3 regions of the Moritella sp. F3 genome follow, and region 3 is predicted to be linked to each of the others. Evidence: predicted binding sites of a transcription regulator. Region 3 holds the regulator's gene; each other region holds the start of a gene.
The links. The regulator sigma-54, encoded in region 3, starts transcription at its own class of promoters, with help from an activator protein. The targets are predictions, from matches to a motif close to GTTGGCACGNNNNTNGNNT.
Positions count from the first base shown of each region.

Region 1: the regulator sigma-54 is predicted to act here: its motif matches at 6,765-6,783, upstream of JFU56_RS05805 (4Fe-4S dicluster domain-containing protein).
Region 2: the regulator sigma-54 is predicted to act here: its motif matches at 3,954-3,972, upstream of flgJ (flagellar assembly peptidoglycan hydrolase FlgJ).

Region 1 is NZ_BLRL01000002.1:602,174-612,572, forward strand. It holds gene JFU56_RS05780 (formate dehydrogenase subunit gamma) at 1-369, opposite strand, end outside; gene fdh3B (formate dehydrogenase FDH3 subunit beta) at 573-1,190, opposite strand; gene JFU56_RS05790 (formate dehydrogenase subunit alpha) at 1,203-4,058, opposite strand; gene JFU56_RS05795 (twin-arginine translocation signal domain-containing protein) at 4,071-4,274, opposite strand; gene JFU56_RS05800 (molecular chaperone) at 4,296-4,910, opposite strand; gene JFU56_RS05805 (4Fe-4S dicluster domain-containing protein) at 4,920-6,638, opposite strand; gene JFU56_RS05810 (DUF3306 domain-containing protein) at 6,924-7,628, opposite strand; gene JFU56_RS05815 (DUF3305 domain-containing protein) at 7,618-8,148, opposite strand; gene JFU56_RS05820 (formate dehydrogenase accessory sulfurtransferase FdhD) at 8,345-9,205, shown strand; gene JFU56_RS05825 (helix-turn-helix transcriptional regulator) at 9,202-10,116, shown strand; gene yiaY (L-threonine dehydrogenase) at 10,285-10,399, opposite strand, start outside.
Region 2 is NZ_BLRL01000004.1:249,428-259,826, forward strand. It holds gene flgF (flagellar basal-body rod protein FlgF) at 72-815, shown strand; gene flgG (flagellar basal-body rod protein FlgG) at 865-1,653, shown strand; gene JFU56_RS09660 (flagellar basal body L-ring protein FlgH) at 1,702-2,457, shown strand; gene JFU56_RS09665 (flagellar basal body P-ring protein FlgI) at 2,690-3,844, shown strand; gene flgJ (flagellar assembly peptidoglycan hydrolase FlgJ) at 4,174-5,178, shown strand; gene JFU56_RS09675 (flagellar basal body rod C-terminal domain-containing protein) at 5,253-7,232, shown strand; gene flgL (flagellar hook-associated protein FlgL) at 7,238-8,476, shown strand; gene JFU56_RS09685 (flagellin) at 8,602-9,420, shown strand; gene JFU56_RS09690 (flagellin) at 9,931-10,399, shown strand, end outside.
Region 3 is NZ_BLRL01000009.1:116,050-126,448, forward strand. It holds gene JFU56_RS15315 (calcium/sodium antiporter) at 1-432, shown strand, start outside; gene JFU56_RS15320 (KpsF/GutQ family sugar-phosphate isomerase) at 488-1,459, shown strand; gene kdsC (3-deoxy-manno-octulosonate-8-phosphatase KdsC) at 1,461-2,009, shown strand; gene lptC (LPS export ABC transporter periplasmic protein LptC) at 2,006-2,566, shown strand; gene lptA (lipopolysaccharide transport periplasmic protein LptA) at 2,589-3,050, shown strand; gene lptB (LPS export ABC transporter ATP-binding protein) at 3,066-3,791, shown strand; gene JFU56_RS15345 (RNA polymerase factor sigma-54) at 3,840-5,360, shown strand; gene hpf (ribosome hibernation promoting factor) at 5,392-5,679, shown strand; gene rapZ (RNase adapter RapZ) at 5,891-6,754, shown strand; gene mgtE (magnesium transporter) at 6,901-8,262, shown strand; gene pmbA (metalloprotease PmbA) at 8,359-9,699, opposite strand; gene yjgA (ribosome biogenesis factor YjgA) at 9,825-10,376, shown strand.

The sequences.
Region 1 (10,399 bases), on a different contig from region 3:
TTTACTCAGCTTTAATGGACCGATAGTGAAATAAGCCAGTACCACTAATCCGATACTGCCAAAGATCGCTAATGCACCTAATGGTGACATCCACTTTTCTTTGAGAATAAACCAAGCTTGTCCAGGTACACTAATCAGCACACCGTGTTCAGGTGACTTTGATGTCGTGTAACCCTCTTGGCCATCTCGCACGGCACGCCAATAATCAGCGCCAGCAAAACCAGCAAGCTCACCTTGTACTGACGATTCGCCTAAACGTTCACTGCGCGTCTTGCCATCTGCGGGTTCACTCGCAAATGCTGACAAGGTAAAGCTCAGCATTAATACACTCACTAGCAGAGTGAACCAATGTTGAATTCGCTTAGTCATTAAATCTCCTCACTGTGTCTACACAACAGCGCTAAATAGACAGCGGTTTATAACGAAACCAACTGCCTCTATTTATATTAAAACTAATCGATATTAAAGATAATCGATTTACAGCCAACCAGTAGGTATGAAAAAAACAGTCATAGTCAATTCATACCCACATAATGACAACCAGTTAACTTGCATTAACCAACACGCCTAGATTAGCTTTCTTGTGGTTTGCTCGCGTCATAAGCAAGGTCAGCAGTACTTGCCCAACCTGCATTCTTAGCACCACGGGCAACAACACGCTCAGCATAAACATCAGAGATCTTAGATGCATCACCAGCAAGCAAGGCCTTAGTAGAACAAAGTGATGCACACATAGGTAACTTACCTTCAGCGATACGGTTGGCGCCGTATTTTTCTTTCTCTTCAGCTGAACCGTCTTCTACATTTGGTCCACCAGCACAGAAGGTACACTTGTCCATCTTGCCACGTTCACCAAAAGCATCTTGCTTTGGAAATTGCGGCGCGCCAAATGGGCAGGCAAACAAGCAATAACCACAACCAATACACAGATCTTTATCGTGTAGTACAACACCATCTTCAGTACGCTCAAAGCAATCTGCAGGACAAACAGCCATACACGGTGCATCAGTACAATGCATACATGCCACAGAAATTGAGCTTTCACCTGGTTCACCGTCGTTTAAAGTAACAACACGGCGGCGTTGGATACCCCATTCAAGGGCATCATCATTTTCGTTCTTACATGCGGTAACACAACCATTGCATTCAATACAACGTTTCGAGTCACACAGAAATTTCATACTCGCCATCGGAATGACTCCTTACGCTTTAGATATTTTACAGAGGGTTACTTTCGTTTCCTGCATTTGTGTCACAGGATCATAACCATAGGTTGTTGCAATGTTTGCTGATTCACCCGATACATATGGCACCGAACCTTCAGGGTAATTACCACGTAAGTCTTCACCTTGGAAATAACCACCAAAATGGAATGGTAAAAAGGCAAGACCCGGCTTAACACGGCGTGTAACCATTGCTTTAACGTGGATACGGCCTTTTTCAGCGCCTTCAACCCACACCATTTCTCCGTCTCTAAAGCCTAAGTCGTTAGCATCTTTCGGGTTAACTTCAACAAACATTTCTTGTTGTAATTCTGCTAACCAAGGATTTGAACGCGTTTCATCACCACCACCTTCATACTCAACCAAGCGACCCGAGGTTAAGATAATTGGGTATTCGCCCGATACATCTTTTTCTTGGATTGATTTGTATAATGTCGGTAAACGGAACATCGCTTCACTGTCATCCCATGTTGGGTAATCAGCAACTAAATCACGACGAGGTGTATACAAAGGTTCGCGATGGATTGGCACTGCATCAGGGAACGTCCACACCACAGCACGGGCTTTAGCGTTACCAAATGGAATACAACCGTGTTTAATTGCCACACGTTGAATGCCACCAGATACGTCAGTTTTCCAGTTTTTACCTTCTGCTTTTAGCTTTTCATCCGCAGTCAGTTCATCCCACCAGCCAAGCTGCTTAAGTAGCTTATCACTGAACTCTGGGAAGCCACCTTCCAACTCACAATCTTTTGAATAACTGTCAACAGCCAGCAAGCTTTCACCATTACGTTCCACGCCAAAACGGGCACGGAAGTTACCGCCACCGAGTGCAACAGGCTTAGATGTGTCATAAAGAATATGGGTACCAGGGTGCTTCATCTCTGGCGTACCCCAACATGGCCAAGGCAGACCATAAGTCTCACCATTAGCAACACCACCTTCAGCTTCGAGCGTCGTTTTGTGGAATGTATGCCAATTTTTCTGATGGGCTTTCAAGCGTTCAGGACTTTGACCTGTATAACCAATCGTCCACATACCTTTATTAAATTCACGGGTAATATCTTCAATCACAGGTTGGTTATTTTTAACCTCGATATTCTTGAACACTTGCTCCGCTAAACCTAATTTTTTCATCAGCAAATACATAATTTCATGATCAGGTTTTGATTCGAATAGTGGCTCAATTACCTTGTCACGCCATTGAATTGAACGGTTTGTGGCAGTCACTGAGCCCGTTGTTTCAAATTGCGTTGTCGCTGGTAGCAAGTAAACATTATCAGTACGACCATTCATTACTGCTGCAACACCTGGATACGGGTCAACAATAACCATCATGTCCAGTTTACCCATCGCTGTGCGCATTTCTGGTCCACGGGTTTGTGAGTTAACTGCATGGCCCCAATAGAACATGGCACGGATATTATCGTTCTGTTCGATATTGTCTTTATTCTCTAATACGCCATCAATCCAACGCGATACCGGAATACCAGCATGGTTCATTGGCAGCTTGCCGCGATAGTCTTTTTGATCAAAACGGTTTTTCAGCCATTCATAATCAACATCCCATACCCCAGCCCAATGTTTCCATGCGCCTTCAGACAAACCGTAATAACCCGGTAAGTTATCTGATAACACACCAAAATCCGTTGCGCCCTGTACGTTATCGTGACCACGGAAAATATTAGCACCGCCGCCAGATTTACCCATGTTGCCTAACGCCAGTTCAAGGATACAATAAGCACGCGTATTGTTATTACCCGTTGTATGCTGGGTACCACCCATACACCAAACTACACAGCCTGGGCGATTTTCAGATAACAGTTTTGCCGTTTCATAAACTTCTGCTTCCTGCACACCAGATACACGTTCAACTTCTGCAGGTGTCCATTTAGCAACTTCAGCACGAACTTCTTCCATGCCATAAACACGTTGATGGATAAATTCTTTATCTTCCCAACCGTTTTTAAACACGTGATATAGCACGCCCCAAACGAAGGCAACGTCAGAACCCGGACGTAATGATACGTAATGATCAGCTTTTGCTGCTGTACGAGTACGACGTGGATCAGCAACCACAATTTTACAGCTGTTCTTTTCTTTGGCGATGAGGATATGCTGCATCGCAACGGGATGCGCTTCAGCTGGGTTTGAGCCAATGAACAAGATTGATTTACAATTATGCATGTCATTCAGCGAGTTAGTCATCGCGCCATAACCCCACGTATTTGCTACACCCGCTACTGTTGTAGAGTGACAAATACGTGCTTGGTGATCGACGTTGTTTGTGCCCCACATCGATACCATTTTACGGAACAAATACGCTTGTTCATTGTTGTGTTTTGCTGAGCCTAACCAGTAGACAGAGTCAGGGCCGGATTCTTCACGGATCTTAAGCACTTGCTGACTGACTTCTTCAAGAGCTGTTTCCCAGCTCATTTTTATCCATTTACCGTTAACTAGCTTCATTGGATATTTTAGACGTTTGGCACCATGGCCATGCTCACGCAATGCTGCGCCTTTAGCACAGTGGCCGCCCGCATTGAATGGGTGATCAAATGCAGGTTCTTGGCCTGTCCACACACCTTCTTGCACTTCAGCATAAATACCACAACCCACTGAACAGTGAGAGCAGATAGTACGTTTAATTTCCACTGGCGATTCAGGGTCAACTGATTTCGCTTCAGCCTTTTTCATCATACCCGGTGCGAACATGCCCACACCAACAGCACCACCAGCGGCAGCGATTGAAGAATTGCGCATAAAAGCACGGCGTGAAATACCGAGTTGTTTTTCGTCCTTACTGACCGTATCGGAACGTTTAGTTAATTTCATTTAGAGCTCCGCTTACAAAGTATCGTAATAATCACGAATGTGTTGAGTTTCATGGTAACCTGTTGTTTTTTGTTGTTTATCATTCTTTTCTTGGCTATCAACAGACGCATTCGCAGTGGTGGATACACCCGTTGCGATAGCACCTACTGCAACACCTAAACCAATGTTTTTTAACAGTTGGCGGCGGTCTTCATCCGGCTTATTTTGTTTACTCATCGAGCTTGCTCCTTATCGTTATTATTTTTTTACGTCGATAAAACGTATTTTTTCAATACTTAAAAATTGCCATGCTAATTCGGCGACCGCACTGTAAAACACAGCACTTTTCGCTTTTTTCAAATCTAGGCAAAAACGTTCAAACCAAGTGTCGATATGACGATTAAAAAACTCGGCTTGATCGCGATGATTACTTTCGCTCACCAACATGGTCATCACTTCTAACAAGGCGGCGATATGATCTTCTGGTTCTTTCACTGATTCATCACGTTGAAAACCCAGTTTTTTCAAATCATGACGCAAATGCGCAAGCGGCATTTCCATTAATGACCCAGTAAGAAACCAAGAGCCAAACGGGACAATTTCACCATGGCCGATACCAATAAACAGGTCTTGATATTCATCTTCAGCGGCGGTTAATAAGGTTTTCTGTGCAGCCAACTTCAATAGTGGCCAAGCAGCTGACATGCCCGTGGTTTGAATTAATGCATTCGGCGCATCAACGTCGAGATTAGCTAACCAATCAATTACCTCTGCATCCGGTGCTTTACGTAATAAATGTGCAAGTAAGCTGTAAATATCGATGCGCAATGCAGCATCTTCAGTAAATGACTGTGACATATTTTGTGATCCCATAATGTAGCCCTACACGTTCAACTGACGGAGTGGATCGTCAGCCATATCTGAAAAAATATCGCGAACACGACAGTCTTCACACATAGATAAACGGCGAATAGCATCACCTTGAAATTGGCTGTGACCTTGAAGTTTTTCCGTTAACATGGCAATCATCGATGCAGGTGCAAACGCTTTGCCACAACTTAAACAACAAGCCGCTTCTTCTTCGTGGATCATCACCGCACTACGACGGCTTTCCGCGTCCCAGTTAAGACCCGGTTTAAGGCTTATCACTTGTTCTGGACAGGCTTTCTCACAGAGACCACACTGCACACAATCTTGTTCTCTAAATTGTAGACCAGGACGGTCACCAACAGCATGTAATGCACGCGTTGGACACACTGCAACGCACCCCATACACAAGGTACAGTCATCAGTTTTACATTCAATGCCGCCATAAGGTGCATTTTCAGGCATCAGCGAATGTGTCGGTTGCAGTGGACTTTGGGTAGATAATTTATCTAGCGCAGTAAATAATTTGTCACGTTTAGTGCCAGCGAGTTGCTCTGCTAACACTGCGCTATCCATTACGGCGATCTTATTCTCAACAACAGGTAATACAGGTTGAGTAAACGCCACGAAATCCGCTGCCGAATCTAAATCAAACAAACAAATGCGCCCAGCTTCAAAACCCATTTCAGTTAAGAAGGTATTGGCAATGGTTAGTTCATCATTAAGCACGCGATCAATCGTCGCCGGGATATAGGCGATATTAGTGGCTAGTAATACTTGATGCGCACCATAGAGTAAGGCACTAAACCAAGTATCAACACCAATCGTCGCCAGCTCTTCTAAAGCAATAGGGATAACATTTGATGGTAATAACGGTAATTTTTCTGCAACCGTTTGTTGGTCACGATTACCAAAGAATAAGATCGTTGGCTGTTCGCCGCCCGCCATTTGATAGCTGTTTAATAAGCGGTAAATAAAATTCTGGGTCTTTTCTGGCTCTGGTAATGCGTAAGTAATCGCTTCTGTTGGACAGGCCGTCGCACATGTTCCTACGCCTTGGCATAAGAACGGATTAATTTCGATAGCGTGACCATTACTGGTTAACGCGCCCGCAGGACAAGCATCAACACAACGTGTACAACCGCCGACACCACGCGATGAATGCGCACAGATATCATTATTTAAACGAAAGTATTTTGGTTTATCAAAGGTACCTAACATTTCCGGTAACGTTTCAATGACATCCGCAATCGCTGCTTTACCGCTACCAACAGGGTAATAACCCGGCGCGGGGATCTCGGTTTGAATAAGGCTATCTGCGCTCATATCAACCACTAAATCGAAGCTATCACCACCAATCGTCACTTCCGCTAAATTGGTGTAAGTATTCAGTAAGCTACCCGCTACACGGCAGTTCACTTCGAACGCACCAAGGTAACCTTTAATTGTTACTTCATTACTAAAAAATACTTTGTCATTGGTATTGCTATCGCTCGTCGCTGGCGCTACATCTGTGGCAGCAGACGTAGCCAGTAGTGTTACTGAATTCAATGTTGCAAATTGTGGTGCGAGTCCAGCGACCGTATCGTAAGCACCAATAATCAATAAGTTGCCACGACTTTCGTAAGAAACCGTCGGCGGGATCAGATTAGATAATTCAGTCGTACCAGCAATCGCACTTAAACGCGCTTGACCATTGCTATCGACAAATGTTTCTAGAATACTTTTTAACATTGTTATTCCTGTATCTCGTCACCGCTATAAGGATGTCGATTAAACTGCGAGTTATTACCCGCGGCTCTTTTCTAGCGTACGGTTATATCCGTACTTTTTAATCTAGCTATTTTACTGTAGCTAATAGAGCAATAACCGAACCAACTTTTAACGGAATAAAATGACCTATAAAGAGTTAAAGTCAGAGAGGGATTGTTTACTTATTCCCAAACGGGACATAATGTCGCTATAAACAATTACGTATGGAACAAAATGTCCCGAATTTAAATGGGGTTATTTGTCCCTTTATGTCTCACTTGTCTGTTGAGGCTGTGCCTGAAACTGATTTTGTTGTTCACTACCGCAATTTTTTTCACCACCGTAAGACGTCGAACTATTATCAGTCGTGATAGATTGAGTCGTTTCATCAACAGATATTTGAGGGTCTACTATTACTCCCGTTTCCGGTTCAGTTTCAGTGGTGGCTAATACTTCATTTCCTTCAACGAGTTCAGTGTCTTCAACCAATTCAGCTTCAGGCTCTTCCAATACTGTCTTAACCCAACCACGCAGCTGTTTCGCAATACTCTCGTCAAGCTTAGGAATATTAGAAAAATCCTCGGTGTGATCATCCATATCACTGATATAGTTGAATTCATCAGCATGAAACAATTTCGCTAACGCTGCTTTTTTTACTGATTTATCAACGCCATGCTGTAAAAATGAAGCGACACCACTATCAAAGGTAACCTTATCTGCATCATCGATAGTGAGTTCAGCTTCGACCTGCTCATCAATAACACCTGTCGATAACTCTAGATCCGCAGCCGATTCAGGGGTAGGGGCTGAAATATGCTCAATATCCAGCTCTGCATCGCGCTTTAGGGTTAGCTCTGAGCCCTGATTTTCAGTTTCGACAACAGCGTCTTTATTTACTACTAAATCAGTTTCTGCAGGGTCTTTTGCCGCCAATGAGCGATCTGACCAACGTTGAAAAAAGTTACTGGCCACTTGAACGCCCTTTTCTGTCTTTACAACGTTTCTTTTTAAATTCAATCAGTTCGCCATTTCTACCGATGAATGCTTCCATCCAAGCTTGCACTGGTAATGGCATTTGAATGTGCAACACTTGATAGTCGCCATCCATATAACTACTCGCAACACTTTGCGCAGCAGTGATCAGTAATGGTGTAAACTGCTCGTCAGTCACTTCACAGACAATAAATAGGTGAGGGTCTTGTGAGCTTAAGTTAAAACGGTAATCAGTCCGTTCGTCGCGGTATAAGAATAACGTTCGTTCATAGTAAGTCGTGCTACCAACAGTATCGTCACTCTCTTCTGCTGCAATGCTCACGGGTGCTTGCTGATACAACGCAATATCTTCAATAGACCAAGACAAGGTCGTCCAACGCCCAACTTGTTTTTCTTCAGAACGAAGACTGAAGGCGATTGGCCAGCTTGATTCGTCTTTCGCTAAGCGCTTATGTTCATCACCATTATTTAGGTGCTTATCTTCATCACATAGTTGCACACATGCTCCTTTATTCTATTTTTATAATTATTTAGAATTTTTTACCTAATCTTCCCCTACTCAGCAAAATTTAGACCAAGTTAGAAAGAAATGACAAATAAACAGGTAATACCCAAGTTACTTCGAAGCTTAAGCGTAAGTTGGAATGAACTTTGCTTTACCTCTTCATAGATATATAAACCAGCAGGAATTTCGGATGCCGCAATTACCAAAAATAATTAGAACCAATTCTTCAGTTGAACACACCATGACCGTTGATATCATGGATGAATATGGCGATACCATGACCAAAGAGATCGCCTGCGAACACCCTCTCACGATCTACTTAAACTGGGTAGAGATAGTGACAGTAATGACACTCGGCGCACGTCCTGCCGATCTGGTATTAGGTTATTTAAAAAACCAAGGTTTTATTGAAGACATTGCCGCGATTGAATCTGTCATTATTGATTGGGATACAAATTCAGCAGCTGTGATCAGCCGTGAAAGTACCGATGGATTAGAAGAGAAGCTAACCAAGAAAACCGTTACCTCAGGCTGTGGCCAAGGCACTATGTTCGGTAACGTAATGAAAAAATTAGAAGGCGTGACACTGCCACAACCGACATTACGTCAATCAAAATTATATGGTTTGTTAGAAGCTTTAACACATCACAACGCAACATATAAAGCAGCTGGTGCAGTGCATGGTTGCGCGGTATGTAAAGACACCGAGATCCTGTCGTTTGTTGAAGATGTAGGTCGCCACAACGCCGTTGATACTTTGGCTGGGGAAATGTGGTTAAAAGGCCAAACGGGTGAAGATAAGATCTTTTATACGACTGGCCGCCTTACGTCAGAAATGGTCATTAAAGTCGCGCAAATGGGTATTCCAGTATTGTTATCACGATCTGGTGCAACACAAATGGGCTACGATTTAGCGAAAAAGTTAGGTATTACAATGGTCGCGCGTGCTAAAGGTAATCGTTTCCAAGTGTATAACGGGATGACGAACTTGATCTTAGATGTCAAAGGCCCTGACGCAGAAGAGCAAGCAGCTATCGGTAAAACTGCATGAGCGAAAATTTCCCCGCGTTCATGAATGTAAAACAAGTGGCTGAGTATTTAGACCTGAATGAAAAAAAGGTCTACACCCTGGCGAACGATGGCCATTTACCTGCAACAAAAGTCACGGGGAAATGGTTATTTCCTAAATCGATGTTAGATAAATGGCTACTCGAATCTTGCCATAACGGCGTGCTGAATGATCGCTTACTTATCGCAGGCTCAGACGATCCATTATTACAATTAGTTGTTGGAAAGATGGCGCAGAAACTCGGCAGCGCGGCATTGGTTGGTTATACCTCAACAGGCACGCGCCAAGGTTTAGCCATGCTCAGTAAAGGCCATGTGGATATATGTGCGATCCATTGGGGTCATGCAGAAGAAGCAGCCTTGCGCCACCCAGCTTTATTACAGCAATATCCAGGACATAAAAACTGGGTACTGATCCATGCCTTTGAACGCCAGCAAGGCTTAGTCGTGAGTAAAGAGCTAGCTGATTTAGTTAATTCACGGTCGTTAAACTTGCAAGAATTACTCACTTCACGTTGGCGCTGGGCACTTCGTCAAGAAGGCGCTGGTAGTATGCGCGCGTTGGGGGAATGGTTACACAATCATGCTTACACTGTCGATATGCTTACCGCTGCAGAAACCTGTCACAGTGAACGTGAATTAGCATCGTGCATTGCCCGTGGTGAAGCAGATGTCGGTTGTGCCAGTCAAAGTACTGCAGGCGAATTTGGCTTGGGTTTCATTCCACTCGGCACTGAAGCGTTTGAGTTGGTGATCCCGAAAAATATCTACTTCCGCACTTTGCAACAGCAATTACTGCAGGCGTTATCGTCGATGGAGATCCAAGCCAAAGGCGACCAACTTGGCGGTTATAACTTCAGCCGTACTGGCCAACAAGTGTGGAGTGCCAGTTAGTACAAGTACTGTAGCAATTATGCGACACTTTATTAGTTACACCCTACGACTATGGCAAATATTAGGTGTAAAAAAGCCCAGATATCGAAACGCGGTCTGGGCTTAATTACATTACCTTACTGGAGTTCTTTTATTCTTTATTCGCTATTCGTTAACTTTTTAAGCAACCTACATCGCTGCATTAAAGATAGCGCAGATCTCTTCATGCGTTGCTTGTTTTGGATTCGTAAAACCACAAGCATCATTCAATGCATTTTTAGCTAACTCAGGGATATCTTCAACT
Region 2 (10,399 bases), on a different contig from region 3:
TTTAATTGCTTTATCACTGGTATTAGACGGGTAATTAACGATTTCAACGAAAAGTGACAGAGGATTGACGAATGGACAATATGCTTTATATCTCGATGTCGGGTGCCAAAGAAAATATGAATGCATTGGCTGTTCGTGCCAATAATATCGCCAATGTGAATACGCATGGCTTTAAATCTGATTTTGAACAAGCACGTTCAATGCAAGCTTTTGGTGAAGGCCTACCTACTCGTGTATTTGCGATCACTGAAAGCCCTGGGCAAGACTTTACCGGTGGTGCATTACAACAGACCGGCAATGCATTGGATGTTGCGATCCAAGGCGATGGTTGGTTAAGTGTCATGGATGATCAGAATAAAGAAAGCTATACCCGTAGTGGCAGTTTACACATGGGCCCTACAGGTGAGTTATTAACATCATCAGGTCGTCCTGTTATCGGTGAAAATGGTCCTATCGTTATACCGACACCCGTTGAACAAATTAAAATTCATGCTGATGGTCGTATCGAGATCCGTCCGCAAGGCGCACCAGCAAACGCATTGGAAGAAGTTGATCAATTAAAATTGGTCAACCCCGATGTTCGCAATTTAGTGAAAGGCTATGATGGTATGTTTCGACAAGCTGACGGCACGCCTGCCGCAGTTGATTTAAACGTCCAAGTGGCAGGTGGTGCACTAGAAACCAGTAATGTAAGTGCTGTTGGTGAACTCACCGGCATGATTAATCTGCAACGTCAGTTTGAAATGCAGATCAAAATGATGAAGACAGCAGAAGAGAATGACAAAGCATCAGATTCACTATTACGGATCAGCTAATTCTCATTGATGAGTCCACGAACAGTATAAATTAGACGAGGAAAACGTTATGAATCCGGCATTATGGATAAGTAAGACAGGCTTAGAAGCACAGCAAACAAATATTTCAACCATTTCAAATAACTTGGCCAATGCCAGCACCGTTGGTTTTAAGAAAGAACGCGCAATTTTTGAAGATTTGCTCTACCAAGCGGTGAATCAACCGGGTGGTCAATCGACTCAAAACACGAAATTACCATCAGGTTTAATGGTTGGTTCGGGTGCGCGAGTTGTGGCAACGCAAAAAGATCACTCACAAGGTAACATGCTAACGACAGATAATTCGTTAGACATGATGGTGAGTGGCCGTGGTTTCTTCGAAATTGAAATGCCAGATGGTACTACGTCATATACCCGTAACGGTCAATTTACCTTAAATGATGAAGGGATTATTGTGACTCCGGGTACTGGTTATCCGTTACAACCACAGATTCAAATTCCAGCTGACGCGCAAACGGTGACAGTATCGGAAGACGGTGAGATCTCCGTCAGCCTACCTGGGCAAACGAACAATCAAACCGTCGGCCAGATTAATATTTCTGACTTTGTTAACCCTGGTGGTTTACAGCCTATTGGACAAAATATGTATATCCAAACGGGTGCCAGTGGTGATCCGGTACAGGGCTTACCAAGTAATGAAGGCTTGGGTAAATTAGTGCAGGGTGCGATTGAGACATCGAACGTCAACGTAACGGAAGAATTAGTGAACCTGATTGAAAGTCAGCGTGTATACGAAATGAATTCCAAAGTAATATCAGCCGTTGATGAAATGCTAAGTTACACCAATCAACAGCTTTAATTTAGCTACAATATAGTTAACCGTTAACTCTTATGATCGAGAATTGTTATGCGTAATTTTATCTTTGCTGTTTTTGTGCTTATGCAACTTGCTGGTTGTTCGTCTTTAGTTAAAGTAAAAGAAAATGTGGTCACTAAAAATCAAGATGCCACTAAAACTGAAGACGCGAAAGAACCTGCTGATGTGAATGAAACACCACAGCAAGATTCACCTGATTATGCACCGATTGTACCCGATGATAATCCTGTACAAGCAAAAGTGACGGGTTCGTTATTTAATCCGCAATACAATAATAATATTTTTTCAGACATTAAAGCACGTCGTGTCGGCGATATTATCACTGTGACATTAACAGAATCGACGAGTGCTAAAAAACAGGCCAGCTCAAATCTAGGCAAAGACAATTCATTCGAACTAGACCCAGTCAGTTTGGGTGGCGAAGATGTAGTGATCGGTGGTTATAAAATCGAAGGTAGTCTAAACCAAACCAGTTCTTTTTCGGGTAACGGTTCGGCTGATCAAAGTAACAGCTTAGAGGGTAATATTTCAGTCACAGTTGTCCGTGTACTACCCAATAACAACCTCGTCATACGGGGTGAGAAATGGTTAATGCTCAATAATGGTAATGAATTTATTCGCCTTACTGGTTTATTGCGTCCACAAGATGTAGACGCTGACAATAAAGTTAATTCAGCGCTGATCGCGAATGCTCGAATTCAATATGGCGCGGTTGATGATTTAGGCGAGGCGCAAATACAAGGCTGGGCAACTAAATTCCTTAACGGCAGCACATGGCCTTTCTAAGCTATATTTAATGTAGATGTAGATGTAGATGTAGATATCAAGCGTATATCGTAATGATGCCAGCTCTAATATATTCAGACCAGGTGTGTAAACGACATCTTGGTATGACAATTGCTTTTAGCTATATAACTGAGATTATTTAGCCGTTGTCATAATTTTGGCAGTTAAAATACAAACCAAAATAATGACAGGGCAGCAAATAATGACAATTTTTATAGCACAGGTTATCTAGATGAAACTATCAACACGGATCAAGTTAGCAACTCAAGTTAAGCTACAGCAAAATATATTGCTGGGGATGAGTATTGTCTTGTTAAGCTTTTTTGTGCTTACCATTAATTCCGCTAATGCTGCTCGCATTAAAGATATTAGTTCTGTGCAAGGCGTTCGAGATAACCAATTAATCGGTTATGGTCTGGTTGTTGGTCTACCGGGTACCGGTGAGAAAAGTAACGCCTTTTCTGAGCAAAGTTTTAAAACCATGTTGAATAACTTTGGCATCACCATGCCAGAAGGTGCGAAAGTCAAAATTAAAAACGTGGCTCCTGTTGCGGTGAGTGCGGTATTACCAGCATTTACCAAACCAGGTCAAACCATCGATGTGACTGTTGCTGCTATTGGTGAAGCAAAGAGCTTACGTGGTGGTTTATTACTGCAAACGTTCCTGAAAGGTGCTGATGGCCAGGTGTATGCATTAGCACAAGGTAGCTTGGTTGTTGGTGGTCTTGGTGTTGAAGGCCGAGATGGTTCTCAGATAACAGTGAATACCCCGACTGTTGGCCGTATTAGTAGTGGTGCTATTGTGGAGAAAGAAGTTCCGACACCATTTGGTGATGGTGACTTTCTGACATTCAATTTACATCGTGGTGATTTTTCTAACGCCAAACGTTTATCGGATGCAATTAACAATCTTGTAGGCCCTAATACCGCTTACCCTATGGATGCAACGTCAGTGCGTGTGCTCGCACCACGTGATATTTCACAGCGTGTGGCTTACTTGGCGACATTGGAAAACCTCGAATTAAAAATGGCGGATGAATCAGCCAAAATTATTGTTAACTCTCGTACTGGTACTATTGTTATTGGTCAAAATGTCCAGCTTAAACCAGCCGCGATAACCCATGGCGGTTTGACCGTGACCATTAATGAAACGCAAGAAGTATCACAGCCGAATGCGTTTGCTAACGGCGAAACAGTCGTGACCAATAAATCGACCATTAATGTGACGCAAGAAGATGCGCGTATGTTTAAGTTAGATGCAGGCGCGACCCTCGATGATTTGATCCGTGCTGTAAACCAGGTCGGTATTGCGCCGGGTGACTTAATGTCCATTTTAGAAGCGCTGAAGGATGCAGGGGCGCTGGACGGGCAATTGATTATTATTTAAGGCGATAAGCTAGCTCAGTTTAAATCTGTTGTTGGATCCGTTATGTAAAAGCGCTATACCCCTGATGTGGTTTAGCGCTTTTTTGTGCCTATTTTTTATTAATCCGTTAGTTGGTCTAAGAATTGCTTTGTTATCTATGACGATTAGCGTTAATCCGTTTTTTACATCTTAAGTTGTTGATTCTATTGTTTTGAATAGCGACAGATAAATGGCAGTGATATTGACTTATATATTTTGTAGCAGAATAACTGACTGAAAAATAACGATCTAAACTAATCACTTGAAATAACGATCTAAATAATACAATCGAAAAAAGTAACGGGCTGGGTATGGATAATTCATTTAAAACAAATGTGAACAGTAACGTCTTAGATACGCATAATCTGGATTCTTTGCGTAAGCGTGCGCAAGGCAATGATGAAGGTGCGTTAAAAGAAGTCGCGCAGCAATTTGAATCTTTGTTTACCAACATGCTGATGAAAAGTATGCGTGAAGCCAATGCCGCATTTGAAACCGACAGCCCAATGAATAATAACTACACCCAGTTTTATCGTGACATGCAAGATAAGCAGATGGCCGCAGATATGAGCCAAACAGGTAGCCTAGGATTAGCAGACGTCATTGTTAAGCAGTTATCCAATGATGGCGGCAATTATATGCCAGCTTCGTCATTAAATGGTGATACCAACCCATTACAGAACCTGAAAGCGAATAAGGCTGATGGGACTGCAGAAAAGGCGCTACCGGAAGAGAGCAAAAGTCTAGCAATCCCCGCAGTTGATGCAGACGGCAACCCGAACGACGATACCGCACAGGCTGTAAACCCTTTAGCAGGCACAACCCCTTTAGCAGCTGCAGCGCCAAAAATGCAGTTCAATAGCCCTGAAGAATTTGTTGCTTCACTTGCCCCTTTTGCTGATGTCGTTGCCAAGCGTTTGAACGTATCTCCTGATGTGTTACTTGCGCAAGCGGCGCTAGAAACAGGCTGGGGTAAGAAAGTCTCTACAGATAACAAAGGCGATAGTTCGCATAACCTATTCAATATTAAAGCTGATAAACGTTGGGAAGGTCCGACGGCAAGTGTGGATACGTTAGAGTTTAAAGACGGTGTGGCCAAACGTGAAAATCATCAATTTAGAAGTTATCAAGACTTCCAATCGAGCTTTAATGATTTTGCTAACTTCTTGCAATCGGGTGACCGTTATAGTGACGCATTAAGTAATTCTGCAGACTCGGCACAGTTCTTGAATGGTTTACAACAAGCGGGTTATGCCACGGACCCTAATTATGCAGCGAAAATACAGAATGTGATGAAACATGATGCATTTAAATAACGCTGGTTAATGTCGTGGTAGCGTAAAGCAATCTTATTTTTGAGTGATGAACTAATAGTTAGGGCTATAATCTGATGGCGAATTTATTACAAATAGGTACTTCTGGTGTGCTTGGTCACCAGCAAATGCTTCAGACCACAGGTAATAACATTTCGAATGTTAATACCGATGGTTATAGCCGTCAGCGTACCCAGCATAATTCGCAAACCGATAACATGGGGCTTGCTCGTTCAGTTACCGGCCGAGAAGTGGATAAATTTGCGCAAGCTGAATTATTAATTGATACCAGCGCTTTTGGTAACAAAGAAAAATTCCTGGCGGAAATCACCCGCACCGATCAAGTACTATCTGATAAATCGAATAACATGGCTGCAGGTGTATCACAGTTATTTGAATCTTTTCATACCGCCAATGATGATCCTACGTCCATCTCAAATCGTCAACTTGCTGTCACCGATGCAAAAACGTTAGCGGCAAGTTTTCGTAATGTCGGTGAGCAATTAAATAACCAAGCACAAACCGCTAACAGTGAAATAGCTGAAAAACCCGCACTACTGAATTCACTGATTCAAGATGTACATGGTTTGAATAAGCAGGTAATGATCGCAGACGGTACATCTCGTGGCGCCTCTGGAACATTACTTGATCAGCGAGATGTGGCGATAGAGTCATTAGCAAAAGAGCTAGATATATCAACGATTGTGAATGATAACAAAAGCATCTCAATTAATTTACTGAATGGCCAGCCCTTGGTCATGCAAAACAATGTCAGCCAATTTTCTACTGTGACAGGTGATCCCGAGTCTAATAATGTAGAACTGGTATTGAATATTGATAAAAATACCATGCCTTTGCAAAACACGAATCTTGGTGGCCGAATTGGCGCTTTACTTGAATTTCGTGATGAAACTGTTTATTCATCATTGCGAGAAATTGGCCAGTTGAGCCTGGGTATTGCAGATGCAGTAAATAGTCAAAATAAAATGGGGTTGGACTTGAACGGTAATATGGGCAAAGACATATACACCATTCCACCAACGCAAGCTAAGCACTTTTCAGATAACTCGAACCCAGCGCATGTGATTAATTCTAAGATGATTGCAGGTGAGGGCAGTTCGTTAACGACTAGCCAATATCAGATCTCGATGACGAGTCCGATGACCTTTGATATCTTTGAAATTAAAAACGGTGAACGTAGCACTAATCCACTCGCCGTTAATGGTGCTTATCCTGGTCCTGTTGAAGTAACAGACCATGGCTTTGAAGTTGACTTTTCTGCTGCGGCTGGTGGTTTTCAAAGCGGTGATAAATTTTTAATGAGCCCGACATTATTCAATCTTGATGACTATGACATTATCAATACGCAACCGGAAGATATTGCTTTAGCATCGATTTTACAAACTAAGACTGGCGTAACGAATACGACGATGAGTCGACTTGCGGTGACGGAAATATCGGACGCGAGCTTATCTTTTTCGAATAATGATTTAAGCCTGACGGCGCCGCAACAAATCACTGTAAACAATAGTGGTGATTTTGATATTTTCGATGGTAACGGCACATACATGGCAACGAGTTCAGGTGCGTTAAATGGCCAAAACTTATTTAGTAATGCCGTCCCACCATTAAACCCAGGTGTGGGTTATGAAATTAAAATGGATGGCAAGCCAAACCCTGGTGAAAGTTTTACTTTGGCTTATAACCGAGATTCGATAGCAGATAACAGCAACGGTTTAAGACTTGCCGGTTTAGAAAATGACGATAAGTTACGAAAGAATCATAATAATAACGGTGAAAATCAGATGACGTTTGCCGAGGGTATTGCAACCTTAATCTCTACAGTCGGTAACCAAACTCGTGCGGCACGGGTTGATTCATCTGCCAATCAAGCCAAGTTAATACAGAGCCAAAATTGGGTTGAAAGTGTTTCTGGCGTCAATTTAGATGAAGAAGCGGCAAATATGGTGCGCTATGAGCAAGCTTACAATGCTTCGGCACAAGTCGTTAATATTTCAAAAGAAATATTTGACACTATTCTGAATGCGGCGAGGTAATCGAGATGAGAATAACCAACAATCAAATCTTTTCACGTTCGATGCAAGATATGTCACAAACGCAAAAACGTTTAAATACAGCGCATTCACAAGTGACATCACAAGAGAAGTTCAGAACCTCGGGTGACGCACCAGCTGAAGTGGCTAAATCAAATTATCTGAATGATGAAATCAAAAAAAATACCCAGTACCAGACCAATGGATTAATGCTTAAAGGTACATTGGGGTTAGAAGAAACAACCCTTAACAATTTACACACAGCCATGGAACGTGGTCGTGTGCTCTCTGTTCGAGCGCTCAATGGTACAGTTGATAGTCAAGATAGGTTTGCAATTTCATTAGAAATTGGCCAAGTACAAAAAGAAGTGTTCAGCTTAGTAAATACTAAAAATGCCAATGGTGATTTCATTTTTTCAGGCACGACTGCGCATTTACAAGCATATGCAAAAGATGAGCAAACAGGGCAATACACTTACCGTGGTAATGAACAAGATAATGATATTCAAATTGCCACCAATGTTTATGTAAATAGTGGTGATAACGGCAAGCGTGTTTTTGAGTCAGCGCCAGCGCGATTAATTATGAATACCAGTAATCTGGTCGGTAATGTCAGTGCGGTAGAGACTGAAGTGATTAATCAAGGGCAGTTCGATAACTTCCATGCCAGTAATTATGATCATAATAACCCAGCTAATAATACCTTCAAGCTTAATGTTATCGCCCCCCTGATACCGGGTAATAGCGATACGTTTGAAGTACTTGATAGTAGTAATACGGTATTACAAAGCGGTAATTTCACATCAGATCAAGGCATTCAATTTAATGGTGTCAAGATTATGGCTACAGGTAGCGCAGTGGGGAGTGTCGATATTTCGTTATCGCCACCTCACAATGACAATATTTTGAACACGCTTGAAACCTTAAAAGAATCATTACTTGACACTTCTCTCTCGAAAGAGGGCTTTCGGGAAAGAATGGCTGATGCTCAAGTCGGTATTGAGAATGCGAAATACTCGGTGATGTCAACGATGTCAACGATTGGTGGTCGTAACAACACGATTGAACGTGTTACTGAATCAAATGAATCATTTAAGGTTATTAACCAGGAAGCGATGGCAATTCTTACCGAGGCAGATCTTGCCGCGGCAATGACAGACCTGACTAAAGAGCAGAATGTTTTAGAGATGAGTTACAAGTCATTTAACAAAATCAATAACTTAAGCTTATTTAATTCGATTGCTTAATTTGGCACACAATTTGCAATTTATTTAATCAATGAACATATAATAATTTATAGACTAACCGTTAAGCACGACTTCAATGAAAATCATGTCATTGCTTAATCACGTTATATACAGAGGGAAAACGAATGGCTATATATGTAAATACTAACGTTGCATCTTTAAACTCGCAGCGTAATCTAACGAATTCAACAAATGATCTACAAACTTCATTTGAACGTTTATCATCGGGTAAACGTGTCAACTCAGCTGCGGATGATGCTGCGGGTTTACAAATTGGCTCTCGTTTAGAAGCACAAGTGAACGGCTTAAATCAAGGCGCTCGAAATGCCAATGACGGTATCTCAATGGCGCAAACTGCTGAAGGTGCGTTAGACGAAACAACAAACATGTTGCAACGTATGCGTGTTCTTTCAATTCAATCAGCGAATGGTTCGAATAGTGCGGCTGACCGAACTGCGTTAGATAAAGAATTTGGTCAATTAAAAGACGAGATTAATCGTGTTGCAAAAGACACTACATTTGGTGGTGAGACGCTGCTTGATGCATCGTTTAATAATGACTTCCAAGTTGGTGCTGATGCTAACCAAGTTATTAATGTTAAAATTACGACAGCAATGAATACGACAGGTTTATCGATTAACTCTGCAAGTATTGCTTCTTCGGGTACTGCGCAAGGCGCGATTGCTGATTTAGACAGTGCGATTGCACAGGTAACTGATATTCGAGCTGACCTGGGTGCTAAACAAAACCGTTTCTCATCAACTATTCGTAACGTAACGAATATTGCTGAAAATGTATCAGCGTCTAAATCACGTATTATGGATGCTGACTTTGCTGCTGAATCTGCACAGCTTGCGCAAAATCAAGTATCGCAACAAGCAGCGAGTACGATGCTAAGTCAAGCGAATCAGCAATCACAAGTTGCTATGTCGCTATTAGGCTAAGAGGGCGGGCTCCCTCTGGCCCCTTTTGGGGCCGCCTAATATATTGCTTTTACCTATATCCTTATCGCGACAGCCCTTATTAAGCGTATAGGTAAAAGTATTTTCTTTCCCTTTATCTCCTTCTATTACCCTTCTTCCAGCACTATTACTACTGACTAACCATCTTCGTTTTACTTATGCCTATGTTCGACGTTTATTTCACTCGCCCGAGTCATACAGTGCCACTTCCCTTATTTCAACTAACGTACATATACCTGCAAACTATTTGTTTCCTTGGCATATTCCCGCCACTTGGGCGGCAATTTTTTGGCTTTGACGGAAAGTGTAAGGGTTAGAAGTGGCATTGATATAATTAAAGTCATATAAATCAATTTTAAATTTATTTAAAGTTAAGTAAAATCAATGGTTTGTAATATTGTTGTTAGCTTGTTTAGTATTTGGCACAGTGATTGCTATATCTTTAGATATATAAAATTAATTTAATTTGAAATAGCGAAGAAGGAAGATACCGTGGCCTTATATGTAAATACAAATGTAGCATCTTTAAATTCACAACGTAATTTGACGAATTCTACAAATGCGTTACAAACATCATTTGAGCGCCTATCTTCTGGTAAGCGTATTAACTCAGCGGCTGATGACGCAGCAGGTCTGCAAATCGGTTCTCGTCTAGAGTCTCAGGTAAACGGCTTGAATCAAGCGTCACGAAATGCCAATGATGGTATTTCTCTTGCGCAAACAGCGGAAGGGGCACTAGACGAAACAACGAATATGCTACAGCGTATGCGTGTGCTGTCAATTCAATCTGCCAATGGTTCAAACAGTGATGCTGATCGTGTTGCACTTGATAAAGAGTTTGGTCAGTTGCAAGAAGAACTTAACCGTGTTGCTGACGATACAACATTCGGTGGTATGGATTTACTTAACGCGACCTTTGATCAAGATTTTCAAATCGGTCCCGATGCCAATCAAATTATTA
Region 3 (10,399 bases):
TTCGGTATGATCGCCCTGCCTGTTAGCTCTAGCTATCTTGTCGATTCAGCAGTCGTGATCGCACAATACTATGGCATGAGCGATTTAGTTATCGGCCTGACTATTATTGCGATAGGCACGAGCTTACCAGAACTTGCAGCATCAATAACCGGCGTTTTAAAAGGTGAAGATGACCTGGCAATGGGGAATATCATTGGGTCTAACATCTTCAACATTTTAGCCGTATTATCGTTACCAGGTATTTTAGCACCAGGTATGATTGATCCCGCGATTATTAGTCGTGACTTCTACTACATGCTCGGCGCAACGATCGTGATGCTATTAATGGCCATCGGCTTTAGAGGCCGTCCAGGTCGTATCAACCGTATTGAAGGTGGCGTGCTATTGGCTGGTTTTGTCGCGTATCAAGTTATTATATTTAGTAGTATTTAGTCATTATTGCTATTCTAGGCTAAGTATCAAATCGTATATTTATTAGGAAATAACCATGTCGAGTCAGTTCAATTATTGTCAAAGTGCGCTTAATGTCATTGAAATAGAAGCCGCTGCGATCACGCAATTAGGTCAATATATTGATACGACCTTTACAGGTGCTTGTGAGTTACTTATCGCCTGTAAAGGCAAGGTTATTGTAACCGGCATGGGAAAATCAGGGCATATTGCTAACAAAATTGCGGCGACACTCGCCAGCACCGGGACGCCAGCATTCTTCGTGCATCCCGGTGAAGCCAGTCATGGCGATCTGGGCATGATCGAACGTGAAGATGTGGTCATCGCCCTCTCAAATTCAGGTGAGTCTGATGAAATATTAGCACTGTACCCAGTATTAACCCGTTTAAGCATACCGATCATTGCGATAACGGGTAACACCAATTCAACCATGGCTCGTGAAGCAACCGTTAGCTTATGTGTTAAGGTCGATAAAGAAGCTTGCCCATTAGGATTAGCACCAACCTCGAGCACCACTGCAAGCTTAGTCATGGGGGATGCTATTGCCGTCTCTTTACTTGAAGCGAAAGGTTTTACAGCCAATGATTTTGCCTTATCTCACCCAGGCGGTAGCTTAGGTCGTAAGTTATTACTGCGTATTTCCGACATTATGCATAAAGGTGACGGCATACCAAGCGTACAACAAAACGAAACGATTTCTGATGCCTTATTAGAAGTGTCTCGAAAAGGCCTAGGGATGACCGCTGTCACGAACGCCGATAAGCTGGTTGGTATTTTCACTGACGGTGATTTACGTCGTATTTTAGATGCACGTATAGATATTCACCAAACCCCTATCAGTGCAGTAATGACCGAAAGGTGTGTTACTATTAATGAACATATATTGGCTGCAGAAGCCCTCGCCGTCATGGAAAATAAGAAAGTTAACGGCTTAATTGTTGTTAATGAAAAACAAGAACCAGTCGGCGCCTTCAATATGCATGACTTACTACGCGCAGGTGTACTATAAAATGATCAACACGTTATACGGTCCAATCTCACAAGATATTTTAACTAAAGCAAAAACATTAAAGCTGCTTATTTGCGATATAGATGGTGTTTTTTCTGATGGTCGAGTGTATATGGGTAACGATGGCGAAGAGCTGAAAGCATTCCATACCCGTGATGGTTTTGGGGTTAAATCGCTACTTAATGCAGGTATTGAAGTCGCGGTCATCACCGGCCGTCAATCAACGATTGTCGCTAACCGTATGCAAGGGTTAGGGGTTAAGCACGTCTATCAAGGCCAGGACAACAAAGTCGTTGCCTTTAACATGCTGCTTGAAAAATTAAACATATCACCAGAACATGTAGCCTATATTGGTGATGATGTTATCGATTTACCGGTAATGAATCTATGTGGGCTCAGTGTTGCGGTTGCAGATGCACACCCATTAGTCAAAAAAGGTGCTGATTTTAGCACCTCTATTCGCGGTGGTTTTGGCGCAGTAAGAGAACTCGCAGACCTGATCTTATTAGCGAAAGGGATTTTAGACCAAGCACAAGGTACTTCGGTATGAATCGACAAAATGTAGGAATAGTAATCCTCTTTTTGTGTGCCCTTGGGATATGGCGATTTTTTTCGCCTAATGAAGAAATAACAGCACCAACATCAACCGAATATCAACCTGATTTTACTGCACAAGTTCTCCGTAGCGTTGAATTTAGCCTTGAAGGAAAAATTATACGTCGCACTTTTGCAGATAGCATGGAGCATTATGGTGAGTTAGGCATGACAATGTTCACTAACCCCGTTATCATCCTTTATGATGAAAATGCACAAGCGACGTGGAAGATCAAAGCTAAAGAAGGTAACTTTAGCAGTGAAGATGTCGCCATATTACGCGATGATGTTATCATCAAAAACATGGCTAAAAATGATTATATCGATGTCATCACAACCAGTTATTTACAATTAGAACTCGCCGAAAATTTGGTGCGTAGCGATCAATTAATTACCATTACTGGCGACTTGTTTAATCAAACAGGCATTGGCCTGGAAGGTGATTTAAAACAAGAATACATGACAATCCTTAAGCAAGTTGAAGCGATTTATACTAATGATGAAAAAATATAAAGTTTTACTGTTAACATTATTCATGAGTAATTCAGCACTCGCATTAGAGTCTGATTTCCAAGAAAATGTTGTCGTGAATGCCAAACGTCAAGAAGTGTTTATTAAAGAGAACCGCGTTATCTTTTATGATAATGTGGTGGTAACTCAAGGCACTATATTAATTCATGCTGATAAACTAACGGTATTAAGCTCTAACGGCAAAGGCACCGAAGTAATGATAGCGACGGGGAACGTAGCTACTTTTTACCAAGAACTAGATGACGGTAAAAAAATTAACGCTGAGTCTAACGAGATCCGCTATGAACTTGGCAAAAAACGCTTAACCTTGTCAAAGAATGCCCGTTTACGCCAAGCTGATAGTGAAGTTAAAGGTGACAAGATCATCTACCAAATTGATAAACAAGAAATGATAGCCGAGAGTGGCAAAAATGAATCCGATCGCGTGATCACTATTTTCACTCCTGAAGACACCAAAACTAAGTAGAGTAAGTAAATTCATATGGCGCGTTTAAAAGCATCACACTTAGCAAAAAGTTACAACAAACGTAAAGTGGTTTCAGATGTGAGTCTGGAAGTTGAATCCGGCCAAATTGTTGGCTTACTTGGGCCTAATGGCGCAGGTAAAACCACTACCTTTTACATGGTGGTTGGCTTAGTAAAGCGAGATCATGGACAAATCTTCATCGATGACCAAGAATTAACCCATGAGCCTATGCATATTCGCGCACAGCAAGGTATTGGCTACTTACCACAGGAAGCCTCTATTTTTCGCCGCTTATCAGTAACAAAAAATATCATGGCTATTTTGGAATTACGCACAGAATTAAGCCGTTTTGAACGTGAAGAAAAATTAGAAGAATTATTAGAAGAATTTCATATCACCCATATCCGCGACAGTTTAGGTATGAGCTTATCAGGTGGTGAACGCCGTCGTGTAGAGATTGCTCGCGCACTCGCTGCAGATCCGAAGTTTATCTTATTGGATGAACCATTTGCTGGCGTAGATCCAATTTCGGTTGGCGATATTAAGAAAATCATTCAGCATTTACGTGACCGCGGTTTAGGTGTGTTAATTACCGATCATAACGTACGTGAAACGCTTGATGTATGTGAACATTCATATATTGTTAGCCATGGACATTTGATCGCTTCAGGTACTTCTGAAGAAATTTTATCCAATGAAAAAGTAAAAGAAGTATATCTTGGAGATCAATTCCGACTATAGTTTGATATTGATATTTAGCCGCATTAAGGAAGAGAGAGTAGTCGTTAGATGAAGCCATCATTACAACTTAGGATGAGTCAATCTCTGGCAATGACGCCACAGTTACAACAAGCGATTCGATTATTACAACTATCGACCTTGGAGTTACAGCAAGAGATCCAAGAAGCGCTAGATAGCAATCCACTATTAGAACAAGAAGATCCTCATGAGTCGCCCGCTAACGACGCAGATAATCATAACGCGCATGATGACCACAACCATGATGCTAATAATGATGCAGCGCCGACCGATAGCAGTCAAATTGAAGTGGGCGATGCGCTTGCCAGTGAATCGATGCCCGATGAACTACCCAATGACAGTAACTGGGATGACGTTTACACCCCACAAATACAAAACCACAGTAGCGGCAGCGCCGGAATTGATGGCCTAGATCAAGTTTACCAAGGTGAAACCAGCGAAGGTTTATACGAACATTTGATGTGGCAAATGGAGCTAACCCCTTTTTCTGACATCGATCACGCGATTGCAGTCGCAATTATTGACGGTATTGATGATCACGGTTATCTCACTCAAACTTGTGAAGAGATCCTGAACAGCGTTGATATCGACCACCAAGAAGTGGACGCTAACAACGATGCCAAGATTGAATTAGACGAAGTCGAAGCGGTACTAAAACGTATTCAGCACTTTGATCCCATCGGCGTAGCAGCACGTTCACTGCAAGAATGTTTATTGATCCAACTCCAACATTTACCTAAAAATACCCCTTGGTTAAGCGAATGTCAGCAAATAATCCAATCTCATATGGATTTATTAGGCAATCGCGACTACCGTCAATTAAGCCGTAAAACAAAATTAAAAGAACCCCAGCTCAAAGAGATCATGCAATTAATTCAGAGCTTGGAACCAAGACCAGGCAATGTCATTGATCAAACAGAAGGGCTTTACGTTATACCTGACGTGTTAGTAAAGAAAAAAAATAATCAATGGGTGGTAGAGTTAAATCCTGACATTGTGCCAAGATTAAAGGTGAACAATGAATATTCTAATCTTTCGACAGGTAACCGCAACAGCAGCGATGGGCAATTTGTTCGCACCCACGTCCAAGAAGCAAAGTGGTTTATTAAAAGTTTAGAAAGTCGTAATGACACCTTACTAAAAGTGACAAAAAGTATCGTCCAGCGACAGGTTGATTTTTTTGAGTATGGTGATGAAGCCATGAAACCTATGGTACTCAACGATATTGCCGAAGAAGTTGAGATGCATGAATCCACGATATCACGTGTGACGACGCAGAAGTTTATGCATACCCCACGTGGGATCTTTGAATTGAAATTTTTCTTTTCAAGTCATGTAAGCACGGACAACGGTGGCGAATGTTCATCAACCGCTATCCGAGCATTAATTAAGAAATTGGTCGCGGCAGAAAATGCCAGCAAGCCATTAAGTGACAGCAAGATTGCTGATTTACTTGCTGATCAAGGTATCAAGGTCGCTCGACGTACTATTGCAAAGTATCGAGAAGCACTGAGCATACCGCCATCTAATCAGCGCAAGAGTCTATTATAGGACTCACCTAACCTTCATAAGGGAGACGTATATGCAAATTAATTTAACAGGTAGACATGTAGATATTACAGATTCACTGAAAGATTACGTTGATAGCAAGTTTTCCAAATTAGAACGACATTTCGATCACATAAACAATATCCACGTGATCTTAAATGTCGAAAAATTACTGCAGGTTGCAGAAGCAAAAATACATTTAAATGGGGGGGAAATTTTTGCCGTACATGAACATAACGACATGTATGCTGCAATTGATGGCTTAATGGATAAACTCGATAGGCAGGTCATTAAACACAAAGAAAAATTAATTCGCCATTAATTTTAGCCCCACAACAAATAACCTAAAGGAAAACCACTTTTCCTTTAGGTATTACTTTAAGTATTAATAACGCTGACATAATTAAAACATATCATATCCACACCAATTACGGGATAATGAGCATTCTTTTATATTGCTACAGCTTTAAAATTAGCAACCTAATTTTAGCTATGGTAACGATATATTCGCTGCGCAGATATGGGGACAGAACATGAAATTAATAATCGTCAGCGGCCAATCAGGATCCGGTAAATCAATTGCTTTACGGGTACTTGAAGACTTAGGCTACTATTGTGTAGACAACCTACCTGTTACCTTGCTCCCACAGCTACTACAAACCTTAAATGAAAAAACTGAAAAAGTGGCTGTCAGTATCGATGTACGTAACCTCCCAACTGACAAAAAAGAATTAAATGACATTATTACGGCGCTAAAAGCCAGCACCGACCTAACCAGTTTATTCCTCGATACCAATAAAGCTGTACTTATTAAGCGCTACAGCGAGACGAGACGACTACATCCATTAACCAAAGATGAGTTATCGCTATCTCAAGCAATTGAAATAGAGGAAAAACGCTTACGCCCTATCGCCTTGCATGCTGATTTGAAAATCGATACCACCGAGCTCAATATTCATGAGCTGAGCGAGCAAATCAAAGAACGTATTCTAGGTAAGAAAAATAATCAATTGGTGTTGGTCTTCCAATCATTTGGTTTCAAACATGGCCTACCAATGGATGCTGACTATGTATTCGACGTGCGATTTTTACCTAACCCACACTGGATCCCAGAATTAAAACCGTATACAGGTCTGGATGAACCGGTGATTAGTTACCTCAGCCAACAACCAGAAGTAATGAGTTTTGCACTGCAAATCGAAAATTTATTAACGACCTGGTTACCGCTGTTAGAAAAAAATAATCGCAGCTATGTCACTGTTGCAATTGGCTGTACTGGCGGCCAACACCGTTCTGTCTTTATTGCAGAGCAGCTAGCGAAATACTTTAAACTGCAAGATCGAATCGTGCAAACCCGTCACCAGACATTAGAAAAAAACAAACACAAGATCAGCTAAGCACTACCTTAGCCAACGTATTATCAATACCATATAATGAATTATGATATTTTATGTAAATGCTGATTATAAATACAGATTAAGCTAGAATTGTCCGCATCAGCGGGCAAGGTCTTGCACAAGAATAATAAGAATGGGGACGACATATGCTAGAACAAATGGAGCATGACAGTACACACCTGCGTTTAAGTGAAATGAATGAAGCGCTCGACAGCGGTATGTTTGTTCACGTAAAACGAATGCTCAACCAAACGCCCCCTTGTGATATTGCATTATTACTCGAATCATCACCACCAGCTGGCCGTAAAGTCTTGTGGCGGTTAACCGACTCTGAAATGCAAGGTGAGATCCTTGACGAGCTAAATGAAGACGCCAAGACCAGCATTCTAAAACTGATGGATACTGAATCACTGGTTGCTGCAACGGAAGGTTTGGATACCGATGACCTCGCCAATATTCTCCGCAGTCTACCCGATAGCATCTATCAAGAAGTTATCACGCAAATGGACACTCAAGATCGCCATCGTCTAGAAGCTGCTATGGCCTATCCAGAAGATACTGCCGGCAGCATCATGGATACGGACACCATTACTTTACGTCCTGATGTCACTGTTGATGTGATCTTACGTTATATTCGTTTGCGTGGAGAATTACCTGAAGCCACTGATACGTTATACGTTGTCGATAAAGATGACCGATTAATTGGCGATGTACCTTTAGCCATGCTACTCACGACAGATCCCAACAGTGTTATTAGCACCATCATGGATCGTCAAGCTGAAACCTTACCAGCCACGATGGATACTTCTGAAGTAGCCAAACTGTTTGAGCGTCATGATTGGATCTCAGCCCCCGTACTTGATGACTCAGGGAAATTACTCGGTCGTATTACCATTGATGACGTGGTTGATATTATCCGTGAAAATGCCGAGCATGACATGATGGGTATGGCCGGTATGGATGATGACGAGGATACTTTTGCTCCCGTTATCCAAAGTACCAAGCGTCGTACACTCTGGCTTGGGGTTAATTTAATCGCGGCACTCACAGCCGCATCCGTCTCGAATATGTTTGAAGCAACTTTAGAACAGCTAGCAACATTGGCTATTTTGATGACCATTGTCCCTAGCATGGGTGGCATAGCTGGTAATCAAACACTTGCACTGGTTATCCGTGGTATGGCGGTTGGCCATATTAGTGATGAGAATAGTCGCTGGTTAATTGGTAAAGAAGCCATGGTAGGGGCACTGAATGGCGCTATCTGGGCCATCTCTATCGCTATTATCGTGTCATTATGGAAAGGCGACCCATCTCTTGGCCTGATCATTGGTGGCGCGATGTTTATTAATATGTCGATGGGCGGATTGGCTGGCGTCGTGATCCCCCTGGTGATGAAAAAATACAATATCGACCCGGCATTGGCAGGCGGTATGGCATTAACAACGGTTACCGATGTAGTTGGTCTATTTGCCTTCTTAGGCATGGCAACGTTGGTCTACGGCGCTTAAATAACGACGGTATTTACATCACATAGTCTTATAAATAAAAAAGCCTGTGTTTCATAACACAGGCTTTTTATATTCAATACTTTTTACAGTTAATCACTAGTTGCCCGCGATCTGCATTGATTCTAATAATGTAGACCCCATCAAAATGCTACTACGCACATCAATATCGCTACCCACTGCAACAATGTTTTTAAACATGTCAGTTAAGTTACCCGCAATCGTGATCTCGTGAACAGGATATTGCAGTTCACCGTTCTCAACCCAGAAACCCGACGCGCCACGGCTGTAATCACCGGTAACAATATTCACGCCCTGTCCCATCAGCTCAGTCACTAATAAGCCCGTGCCCATTTGACGACAAAGTTGACCTAATGTTTCGCCTTTACCTGTCACGTTCCAGTTATGAATGCCACCAGCATGACCGGTTGTTTGCATACCTAACTTACGGCCGCTGTAGCTCGTTAATAAGTAGCTGTTTAAGATACCTTGCTCAACCACATTTAAATCTTTAGTGCGTACACCTTCAGCGTCATACATAGAGGATGCTAAGCCACCCATAATATGTGGACGTTCTTGGATGTTTAACCATTCAGGGAAAATTTGCTCACCCAACTTATCCAGTAAGAAGGATGATTTACGGTATAAGCTACCGCCACTGATACCCATCACAAGTTGGCCCATTAAGCTACTAGCAACATCATGGTGAAAAATGACAGGGACATTACAGGTATCAATCTTACGTGCACCTAAGCGGTCTACAGTGCGATTAACAGCTTCAGTAGCTATCTGTTCAGGTGTCCACAGTTTACTTGCGTCACGCGCCATTGAGTAGCCGTAATCACGTTCCATTGCGCCATCTTCTTCGGCAATCAATACCGAACTCATACTATGGCGAGTACTCGCGTAGCCATTTACCAGGCCATGGCTATTACCGTAGACTTTAATACTGCTGTGACTGGTAAACGCACCTTCGCTGTTCACAATACGAGGATCTTGCGCTAACGCTAAACGTTCAGTCAGGCACGCTTGCTCAATCGCATACTCAGGTTTGATATCAATCGGGTGACATAAGTCTAAGTCTGTCGGTGCAAACGCCATCAGTTCACGATCTGCCAGACCTGCAAACTCATCTTCAGCGGTGTGCAAAGCGATATCTAACGCCGCAGCCACTGTGCTTTGAATTGCAGCTTCACTTAAATCAGATGTTGATGCATTACCCTTACGCTGGCCGCGGTATACACAAATACCTAACGCGCCATCATGGTTGAATTCTACATTTTCAACTTCACCCATGCGCGTACTCACAGACAAACCCGTTTGTCGTGAAATAGCTACTTCAGCATCACTCGCGCCCGCTTTTTTGGCGATGTCGAGTGCTTGAGTAACGGCTAATTCCAATTTATTTTGTTCTAATGTAATTTGCTGTTTTAAGTTCATGGGCTCGTTTCAATTAGTTATACTGGATTTAGCATACCATGATGTGATAAAAATTCCTGCAGCAACTGCGCAATTAGCAATAAACTGATACAATTAACATATCAATCGTTTTGAAAAAGAATATTATGAGCGTAAGAGAACGAAATATTACCAGTGAAAAGTCTTACCGACGCGCTGAAGACGACGAGTTATATCAAAGTCGTGCAGAAAACAAAATTGAAATTGCCAAGACTCTGAAACTCGCTGGCGCGATCGCTTTACTCAGTAAAGCAGAAATTGCCAAGATGGGTTTTTCAGAAGAAATGCTTGCAGCAATCGTCACAGCAAGAAAAATTGTAGTACGTACTGATGCTTATAGCAGACATCTATCGTACATGTGCAAAATCATGCGTAGTGACGGTCTCGAGCCAATCCAAGCGGCATACGATAAGATCACCAATAAGTATAACCAAGCAACGGTTGAATTAGCGAAACTAGAAATAGTGCGTGATGAATTGATTGCCGGTGGTGATACTGCGATCACAGCGTTAATGGAAACCTATCCAAATGCTGACCGTCAGAAATTGCGTCTACTGATCCGCCAAGTGAATAAAGAAATTAAAGCTGAAAAGCCGCTTAAAGCAGCTAAACCAAGCAAAGAAATCTTTAAACACCTACGTGAGATTGCTGGTCTATAATATTAATTTGCCATGATGGCAAC